Regions from separate parts of the Candidatus Enterococcus dunnyi genome, predicted to be linked through region 2. Evidence: riboswitches for the same ligand, from Rfam matches in the RefSeq annotation. Region 2 holds a riboswitch; the other holds the start of a gene.
The links. Region 2 has a riboswitch for magnesium ahead of A5889_RS03485 (LCP family protein). Riboswitches for the same ligand answer to the same signal wherever they lie in the genome.

Region 1 (5,460 bases), 1.3 Mb from region 2:
GCTATTAAACTAGCCGATAGAAAAGAGATCATCATTAGACGTATCGTCGGGATGCCTGGTGAAAACATCAGGTATGACAAAGATCGACTGTATATCAATAATGAAGCTGTTGAAGAGAAATTTATTGCTGAAGAGATTCAGCAGGCTGATATAAGCGGGAGTTTCTATACAAAGGATTTTACTTCAGAGCAGTTGTTCAATGAAAATATGATTCCAAAAGGAAAGTACCTTATTTTAGGGGATAACCGCCCCTATTCTACCGACAGTCGTTTTTATGGATTGATCGATGAAAAAGAAATCATCGGAGTTGTGACTATGAGAATTTTCCCTCTTCATAAAATGACTAAATTTTAAGTTAAAAAACACTCTTTGAAGGGGTGTTTTTTACTTTGGGTAATGCAAAGTAAAAAACAAGAGCATAAAAAGAACTAAAAATTTGAATGCTGTGTATAATGAAGAAAGTGAAATGATTATGATTTATGTAGGAGATGTATATATGAACTTCTTACTGGATTTTATCGATAGCTATACTCAAAATAAACTAGAAATTTTGAACACAATAAAAGATAGCCGGAAATCGATCTCTTTTGAAGCATTAGCTCACATAACTGGATTCGAGCAAAGGACGATCCAAAAATATGTTGAAGATATACGCTATGATCATAAAAATGCGGAAATTAATGACATAAGTGTGATAGTTTCTGATGATAAGTATGTACAAGTGACATATGAAAACTATAAGGGGTATCATAGATTTGTTCAGTATCTTATAGCAACTTCATTTTCGATTATTTTATTACAGGATTTGCTGTTAGGTGAGCAACTTTCCTTAGTTCAACTTTCTATTGAATATTATATCAGTGATTCAACGATAAAAAGGAGAATACAAGAGATCAACCACCATATCAAGGATTATGAGCTTAGAATCATTAGTAGAAAAGGGATGTTGTTGATCGATGGTCCAGAGCTACAAATCAGGTTATTTGCGTATATTTTATTTTGGAATCTGTACAAAGGCAGAACTTGGGTATTTCAAGTAGTAAAAAGAGAGTGGGCAATAGCTTTTGTGGATACTGTTTTTGAACAATCTAAAGCTATTCGAAATTTATCGAATGTCGAAGAAATCTACTATACTGTCGCAATCAATAAAACACGTCAAATAAGAGGGTATCCGATCCAATTTTCCCAACGGTGGCTTCAGCAATTTTTTTCCAAAGAATTTTTAGCATCTGATAAGCCCTGGATTAGTGACTACAATCTAACGGAGAACGAAGGTTTATATTTTTTATTATTGGCACAAACGAATGCCAAATTTTACTTGATTAAAGAGTATGAAGAGCCAATCTTTTTATTTCATCAAACGGAGAAGACACTACTCTACAAAAGTGTTGAAGCTTTTTTTCGAAAATTTTCAGAACAAATTGAATTCATTGATGTGCAAATGAAAGCTGAATTGTATAAATATCTTCTATCATACCATTTATTCTGCATGATATTTCATAATTTTTCCATGGGAATCAACAATTACACTGGGGGAAAAGTTTTAGTAACGAATCATCCTAAATTAGAAAAAAAACTTAATAGGCTGATAGATGAACTATACATGGAAACAAAGATCTCATTATTTCAAGAAAGGAAATTTTTGCGAGAGCGTTACGCGCTAATTTTTTCAATGATTGGACAAGTGTCAAAATTTGAGCCGCTTCTCTTGATCTACATCGATACAGATTTGCCATTCTTAGCTGAAAAAAAAATTATTGGGCAAATCAAGCGTTATACTGAAGAATCATATAATATTATGTTTGTAAATGAAAATGCCACTTTTTCAAAATATGAAGTGGATCTTGTTTTAACGACAAGTTATATCGAAGGATTTCAGGATTTCATTTCACCAGATAAGATTGTTTATATCTCAGAAAATTTAAAACCCGAAGATATTATTCGAATTAGAGATAATTTAGAAAAACTGCTTCTAGAAAAAGAAGAATAACTTATCGATGTTGGCCGTCTATAGAAATAGAATATGAATTAGATTTTTACTTTCTTATTTTAAAAATAACTGGTCGCATTTTGGTTGTTTTTGTTATAATGAAAAGGAGTAAAAAGCTATTTTTAATGATGAATGAAGATAAGAGAGAGGATCTGTAAAAATGAAATGTGCAACAATTTCTAAAACAGTTGATTTATTAGATGGGGGCTGTAATGTTTGCGGAATAATCGAAAATGAGAATTATACCTTGGTCCTAGATGAACAAGCGGTTCCGCTAGATGAACTGACAGTCAATGAGCTTGTCACAGCGATCGTCCTTAAAGAGGGTTTCAAGAGAAGCTATGAAACAGATGTGATCGACGACTTCACCTTATATAAAAAAGAAGCTCAGATAATCAGAATGAAAGAAGAATTCGATCATTTGACCTATTCAAATGGAACGGAACAAATTGAAACGAATGATTACATTATAAATAAAAACAGCCTGATAGAAAGGGTCAATGTTATTCTATCAACTATTTTTGGCTTAGAAAAAATAAATTTTACTCTTTAGACTAGTTTTTTTAAGGCTCCTGTTTATTTGGTGATTTTGGATTGGTAGTCTTAAGTGAGGGTATATTATTTTAAGAATATTAAAGTTTTATATATTTTCAGTTAGGTAGAAAATTTACTGGTGGATGATCTTTTTTGAGTCGTACCAAGCAGTACTAGGGATTGTAATTTTATTTTAATCTACTAGACACAAAAACGAAATGCCATTGTAATGTTTTAATTTGACTTTGTGAAGCGATACGCTTATAGTTTTAAATGAAATAAATACTTGTTAGGTGAGGCTCCTATGTAAACACAGGCTGCTGCTCAGAAATGTCGAAAGACAGGTACGGGTAGGACAAAAATCGTCGAATTAAGGCGTTTTTCTAAGCAGCTAAAAGCAATGCTTTTTACGTTATATAGTGCTAAAACTCAACGAAGAGAAGAACTAGGTGAGAGCAGCTTTTGAATAGCTGTGTTTTGTTTTTATCCCAGTACTTTAATCCCTTCGCTGAGTATTCTTGGTGAAGGATTTTTCTTTTATGCAAGAAGACATATGAGCTGTAGAAAGGAATATACAATGAAAAAACCAGTAAGAATACTTATTATCACGTTGTTATCTATTATTCTCGTGGTGGTCAGTGTAGGCTGTTATGCGGCAATCTCATTTCAGTCAGCAAGAGAAGAAAGTGAAGCAAAACTATCACCGATCAATCAAAATTTTACTGGTGATGAACAAACAAGTGAGAAAGAACTGACTGTTATGGTCGTAGGAAATGATTCGCGCGACGATGATGAAGATCAAGGGCGTTCTGATACGTTGATGGTGGGTCACTATGACGGTAAAACGAAGCAACCAAAATTGATTTCTATTATGAGAGATAGTTATATGACATTTCCAGCTGGCAGCCTCGATAAAATCAATGCAGCATATGCCTATGGTGGAGCACAGATGACAAAAGAAGTCCTCAATACTAATTTTGATCTACCGATCAACTATTATGTTGTGATGGATTTTAAAGAGTTTAGTGATATCATTGATGAGCTTTATCCAAAAGGTGTGAAAATAGATGCTGAGAAGGACATTAATTTAGATGGTGTCGATATTCTAAAAGGGGAACAAGTCATGGACGGCAATACTTTATTGCAATATGCCCGCTTTAGAATGGATGAAGAAGGCGATTTTGGCCGAATCAGACGACAACAGCAAGTAATGGATGCGTTGATCGACCAATCGAAAGATTTGATCCCAATTTGGGAACTGCCTCAGGTCGCAGGAAAAATCGTCGGGAAAATCGACACCAATGTTCCGACAAGCTTGTTTATTGATTTAGCGAAGGATTTTCTGACAGGAAAAGTCAAACCATTAGAATCACTTTCAGTTCCGATAGAAGGCAGCTGGAATTTTAATGATGATACTCCTTCAGGCAGTGTGATCGAGCTGGATGCACCTAAAAATGCAGATGCGATCCAGAAATTTTTGAAAGATACTAAATAGAACTATTTAAAAGGAGCAGTATATAACTCTATGGGTTATGTTCTGCTTTTTTTTCGTTTTAGTTTATTTTCATGCGTTTTGGTTACGCATATGCTATCCTTTAAGAAAACGGTTTAGTAATTTTTGAAAGAAGGTCATGCAGTGAAAGTTGTGATTATTGGTGCATCATTCGCAGGAGTTTCAGCAGCTCTTACGATTCGAAAAAAATACCCTGAAGCTGAGATTTATCTGGTTGAAAAGCAAGCGACAGTCGGTTATCTGCCAGGTGGATTGACTCTCTATTATAACGAAGCTGTAGATACGGTCGAAGAGCTTCGCTTTGTTTCAGAACAGCAATTGAAAGAAAACAGGATCGAGTTATTGTTGAATGCAAAAGTAGTGAGCATGGATTCAAATCAGCAGGTCATCCACTATCAACGATCAGACGAGCTCAATATCTTATCTTTTGATAAGTTGATTTTAGCTACAGGTTCTAGCCAATGGTCAACGAAAATCATGGGGAGCGATTCTGAGAAGGTGCTCAAGTATAAATTTTTAGCTGGCGTCAAGCAAGCGATCGCTCAGCTGGAAAATTGCAAAGAGGTTGCATTGATCGGCGGTGGTCAAATTGGTGCAGAAGCTGCTGATACGCTGTTAAGTAAAGGGATAAGTGTTCATTTATATGAACGAATGGACTATCTATTATTTAAATATTTTGATCAAGAAATGATTTTACCTGTGCAACAGGAGATGGAAAACAGAGGGGTAGTGTTTCATTTTGATGAAACGGTTGAAAAAATCGTAGAGAAGGACGATGGATTACAGATAGAAACGCAACATTCTCGTCGAACGGTCGATCGAGCTGTTTTTGCGATGAATGTCCGGCCAGATTTAAGTTATTTAGATGAAAAAATCGATAGCCACACAGACCAAACCGTTTATGTGGATCACTATTTACAAACATCTCATCAAAATATCTTTGCAATAGGTGATTGTATTCAAGTACCTTACAGCTTGACGAATGAGTCTTTCTATATACCCTTAGTGAATAATGCAGTTAGAGCTGGTGCTGTAGTTGCTCAAAATCTACTAGAACCTACGACAAAATTTATTGGCTCGATTCGTACGATCGGTACGAAGCTTGTTGATTATTATGTGGCAAGTACAGGTTTGACTGAAGCAGAAGGCCTTTTTCATGATCAGCCGATCGAAGTTGCTCATTTAAAGCAAACGAGTTCTTTATTTTCTGGAGAAAAAGAGATTTCTGGGAAAATTATTTTTGAAAAGGAAAGTCATCGGATTTTGGGCGCTCAGCTGGTATCAAAAGCTGATATTCTGGATAAGATCAACACGCTTGCTTTAGGCATTCAGACAGAACAAACATTAGAGCAATTTTATCAAAAAGATTTTTTATACCATCCTTATTTCTCCACAGCTATGGATATCACAAATCAACTCGCGT
Region 2 (5,460 bases):
ATTTGCGAATCAAAGAGCCTGTTTTTCATTTTGATAGAACATGGAAAGTATCAATCCGATAGCAATAAAATTCGCTAGATAAGCAGTTCCTCCCTGGCTGATAAAAGGCAACGGAATACCAGTCAAAGGCAATAATCCAATATTTGAACCGATATTTTCTAGGATATGAAACAAAAAATACATGATGATCCCAGTCGTGATATAAGCATAAAATTCTCGTTTAGCTGCTAAAGTACAGATCAGCATTTGATATATGAGATAGAAGAAAAGTAAGAGCAGGAAGCAACTTCCGATAAATCCATAGGCTTCAGCGATAACGGTAAAGATCATATCGGATTCCCGAACTGGGACGTAGACTTGTAAATTGGTCAGTCCTTTTCCCGCTAATTCTCCTGACCCAATCGCGCTCAACCCTCTAGCTTGCTGAAAAGCGATCGAATCCGCATAAGCAAATGGATCCAGCCAAGCGTGAATACGGTCGAATTGATAAGGCTTAAAGTGTAAATAGGCAAGTATTTTTTGCCCTTGCTCCGTTAAAACCAACAAGATCGCACTGATGCCGATCAAACTCAAACCGCCAAAAAGAGGAACCAAAAGTTTCCAAGAGCAGCTTGAAACAAGTAGAATACCAAATAAAATCGATAGAAAAACTAAACTAGTCCCAAAATCTTTTTGATAAAACATCAGTCCAAAAATAGGGATGCTCACAAGTAATAGTTTTCCTAAAAGTGACAGCTCCTCTTTTAGCGAAGAGAATGTCTTACCATATTTTGTCACGAGATAAGCCAGCATCAGAATATAGCCCAATTTTGCAAACTCAGAAGGCTGAAAAGCAAGCGGACCAAGGCGAATCCAGCGTTTGGTTCCGGTAGCAACAGCCATCACAGGATCATGGAATTTTACTAACAAGCCCATCAAAATCAGGGAACAAAGATAAAGATAAGGAGCAGCTTTCCATAAAATTTTGATTGGAATCAGCATCGTCAAAAACATAGTGATGATTCCTAAGAGTGTCCACAACAGCTGTTTTATTAGCAATGGAGTGACAGCAGTGATCGTAGGATCAGCTTTGAAAGCACCGTATTGTGCGACAAAGCCAACTAAGATCAGTAGCAAAACTGGGAGTAAAAGACCGTAATTGATCAGCTCATTCGATCTGTTCCGAATTCGTTTCATTGGCTTTCACCTCGTGATCGTTGTTTTTCTCTCAGCTCGCTTGCGCGAACATTCAACGCAACACCGAGAACAAGGCTCAAGATCAATAGACTAGATCCGCCATAGCTGATAAATGGAAAGGTCAGTCCAGTCATCGGGATATAGCCCAAAAGACTGCCGACATTGACAGAAACCTGCAAGAGCAATAAGACACCGCAGCCAATGTACAGGTAAGAATAATAAAGACGATTCGTTTTTATCCCTAATAAAAGCAAGCGAGCGACCATAAAGAAGACCAAAAATAGAATGCCCAAAGAAAAAATCAAGCCAAGTTCCTCTATACATATCGCAAAAATAAAATCTGTATCAGGCTCAGGTAAAAAGCCTTTTTTCTGAATACTGTTTCCTAAACCTAAGCCCCAAAATCCGCCATTATGGATCGCATAATAGGCATTGGATGTTTGAAAGCCTTTGCCCATAGGATCGATAAAAGGATTTTGCATGACTTCAAAACGTGTCACTAAGTAACTGAATTTTTGCGGCAGCCACTCTGTGGGCAAAGATAATAAGAGCATTGTTCCCAATTTTTTTGCGATGACGAACCCGATCAAAGCAAATGACATAAACCACGGTGACAGTCCGCTGGTTAAAAATAAAATCAATACTAGAATAAAAATCATGGAAGCACCAGCGATGTTTGGCTGTAAAGCAACGAAAAACATCAAGCTGATCGAAACGATTATCGGCTGTCTGTACTGTTTGAAAGAGAAAGGCGTGACGGTTTCTGTTTTTGATAATGCAAGAGCCAGATAAAGCACTAAAATAAATGGGACCAACTCTGAAGGCTGAAACAAAAGAATTCCTAAATTGAGCCAACGTTTGGCACCGCCAACGCTTGTTCCGATGACTGGTAATAGAATTAAGGAAAGAAATGTCAGGCCAAGCAACATGTGAATAATCGTAGGCTTTCTCAAAACAGCTAAATTGATCCGATAGACGATAGCTAAACAAACCAGACTGAAAATAAAATAAGAGGTCTGCTTGAATGCTTTATGTGCCGGACTTGATTGGCTATCAAGCAATTGATAAGAACTAGCGCTATATACCATTAAAATGCCGATCACACACAAAATAAGATAAGGGAGAAGGAGGTAAAAATCTAGATAAACTATTTTGGAAGGCTTCCGCAGCGTCTTCATTCATCTGCTCCGTCAGTTAAAAAGTCATTTATCGCCTGTGCATTTTGCTTCTCATCGATTTCTAAAACACTGCCTGCCTCCGTATAATCGTTAAATGCCCAGCTCCCTTCAACTGGAACAGATAAGGTTTGAAGAGGTTTTACTTTCCCACCTAAAAAGTCTTTGGCTAAATCGATCAGAAGTTCGGCTGGAATATTCGTGTCTAGATAACCAACGGCTTCTCCAGCAATTTGAGGCAGCTGTAAAAGTGGGACCGCGTTTGTAGCTTGTTTTGCTAAAGCGTCCATGACTTGCTGCTGTCTTCTGATACGACCAAAGTCTCCTTCGCCATCCATGCGGAATCTGGCGTACTGCAATAAAGTATTCCCATCCATTGTTTGATTGCCTTTTTTTATATCGACGTTATCTAAGTTCAGCTCTTTTTCTGCATCGATTTGGACACCTTTGGGGTAAAGATCATCGATCAAACGAATAAAATGGTTAAAATCAACGGCTATATAATAATTGATGGGCAGATCAAAGGAGCTATTCAAGACTTGTTTAGTCAGCTCAGCTCCACCGTAAGCGTAGGCAGCATTGATTTTTTCTGCTCCATGTCCAGGTATTTGAACGTAAGAATCCCGCATGATCGACAGCAGCTTTGGTTGTTTGGCTTCACTATTATAATGCGCCACCATCAACGTATCTGCCCGTCCACCGTCTTCGTCATCTTCGCGTCCGTCATCACCGATCAATAGAATCGTGATTTCTTTTAAATTTGTTTGTGCATCTGCAGAAAAAGTCAAATTCTTTCGTTTAGTGATGTGTGTTTGGGCTGTTTTTTTACCATGATGAAAGCCGATGACTGCATAACAGCCAAGAGCGGTAAAAATCAAAACAGTGATAAGACTAATACAAATCAAACTCTTTTTTACTAGATTCATTGTTATTCCTCGCTAATCATTTTATTGATCATCAAATAAATTGCGGCGCTAGGAATCGACATATACGTCGGGATGACCGTTTTCTTGCTGACTAGGTTGTTTAGACCGAGCTGATTTTTCACCTCCAAACAGTTCACTGATCCAAAACAAAAAACTTCGCTGAAAAAGACTCAGCGAAGGGGATTGATTCCAGCATAAAAAAGGGTCATCATTCTCATCGTTGAGTTTTAGCACTATGAAACGTAAAAAGCATTGCTTTTAGCTACTTTGTGAAAAGCCTTAATTCGACAATTCCTGTCCTACCCATGCCTGTCTTTCGACATTTTTGAGCAGTAGCCTGTGTTTTCATAGGAGCCTCACCTAACAAGTTATTTAGATCGCCACAACTATAATCAATTCAATAACGGAAGTCAATCGTTCAAAAGTTAATTTTTTCCTAAGTAAAAAGAAAGGTTGAAAGAATATCGTTTCCGAGATCGGTCGAGAATACGTTTAGATCAAGCTATTTCATAAAAGAACTAAGAAAAAATTGATTTAAGTATCTTTACTAATAGAAAATCAAGAACCTCTTTTCTTTAGATTTTTTTAATAAAAATAACAGCTAGAATCATTTGTTTAAGAGAAGCTTTAAATTTTATGTCGCATCCAACTTGAAAACAGAGTAAGATAGAATAGTGGAAGAATGCGCTTGCATTTTTAGAAATGGAGGAAGGTAAATGAGCTATAGAATAATACAGCAAGAAAATTGGATACTCGTTGAAAATGATCAAGGAGCAGCCTTAGGTTATGCAGCAGATTCGGGAGTAACATTGATTGAGCAGGATGGATTCGCTTTTAAAGATTTGAATAAAAATGGCTGTTTGGATCCATATGAAGACTGGCGCTTGCCAATCGAAGAGAGAATCGAAGATTTAGTCACACGATTAAGTGTGGAAGAAATGGCTGGCTTGATGTTGTATAGTCGCCATCAAACAGTATCAAGAAGTGACAATCATTTTGTGCAGATGTTTTCCGGTACATATGGGGGGAAGGCGCTCGCAGACTATGACGGACCGATTTCTGAATTGACGGACCAGCAAAAGGAATTTTTAACGAAGGATCACATCCGCCATGTACTTTTGACGAGGGTAGAATCACCAAAAGCAGCCGCACAATGGACGAATAAAATTCAGGCGATGGCCGAAAGCTTGGACTCGGGCATCCCAGTGAATATCAGCTCAGATCCGCGTCACAGCACAAGTGCAGACACAGAATTCAATGCCGGAGCAGGCGGAGAGATTTCTATGTGGCCGGAGCAGTTAGGGTTAGCAGCAGCTTTTGATCCTGAGCTGGTGAAACAATTTGGAGAAATCGCTAGTCAAGAATATCGGGCATTAGGAATTACGACCGCTTTGTCACCGCAGATTGATTTAGCCACTGAACCACGCTGGATGCGTTTTTCGGGTACCTTTGGTGAAGGGGTAAAATTAGTCACTGCTTTAGCTCAAGCTTATTGTGATGGTTTTCAAACAACGAAAGAAGCAAACGGTTGGGGCAAGGAAAGTGTGAATGCGATGGTCAAACATTGGCCGGGGGGCGGCAGTGGTGAGGCTGGACGAGATGGCCACTATGGTTATGGAAAATATGCAGTTTATCCTGGAAATAATTTTAACGAGCATCTAAAACCATTTCTAGAAGGAGCATTTGATTTACAGGAAGGGACAAAGAAAGCGGCAGCAGTCATGCCGTACTATACGATATCTTATGATCAAGATCAGAAACATGGAGAAAATGTTGGAAACGGTTTTAGCCAATTTATCCTAAATGATCTATTACGAAAGAAATATCATTATGATGGCGTTGTTTGTACAGACTGGTCGATCACAGCTGATCCAGTACAAATCGATCAATTTCTTGGCGGAAAAAGCTGGGGAGTAGAGGAGCTGACTGTGGAGCAACGTCATTACAAAGCACTTTTGGCAGGCGTTGATCAGTTTGGAGGAAATAATGAAATTGCCCCCGTTTTGGCTGCTTTTGAATTGGGCGCTAAAGAATATGGGACACAAGCAATGAAAGAAAGGTTCCACGTTTCGGCTCGCAGATTGTTGAAGAATCTGTTTCAAACAGGTTTATTTGAAAATCCATATCTAATATCAGAAAAATCTGAAGAAATCGTTGGGCAGCCACAATTTATGGAAGCAGGA

Region 1: linked by a shared signal. The riboswitch ahead of A5889_RS13615 (LCP family protein) and the one ahead of A5889_RS03485 (LCP family protein) in region 2 are both predicted to bind magnesium.

Annotation. Positions count from the first base shown of each region.
Region 1 covers NZ_CP147246.1:2,894,458-2,899,917, forward strand. Annotated here, with positions in the region: gene lepB (signal peptidase I) at 1-354, shown strand, start outside; gene A5889_RS13605 (helix-turn-helix domain-containing protein) at 497-1,990, shown strand; gene A5889_RS13610 (DUF4809 family protein) at 2,151-2,543, shown strand; M-box (ykoK) riboswitch at 2,803-2,971, shown strand; gene A5889_RS13615 (LCP family protein) at 3,102-4,019, shown strand; gene A5889_RS13620 (FAD-dependent oxidoreductase) at 4,161-5,460, shown strand, end outside.
Region 2 covers NZ_CP147246.1:731,166-736,625, reverse strand. Annotated here, with positions in the region: gene A5889_RS03495 (FtsW/RodA/SpoVE family cell cycle protein) at 10-1,176, opposite strand; gene A5889_RS03490 (FtsW/RodA/SpoVE family cell cycle protein) at 1,173-2,354, opposite strand; gene A5889_RS03485 (LCP family protein) at 2,351-3,277, opposite strand; M-box (ykoK) riboswitch at 3,483-3,652, opposite strand; gene A5889_RS03480 (glycoside hydrolase family 3 protein) at 3,994-5,460, shown strand, end outside.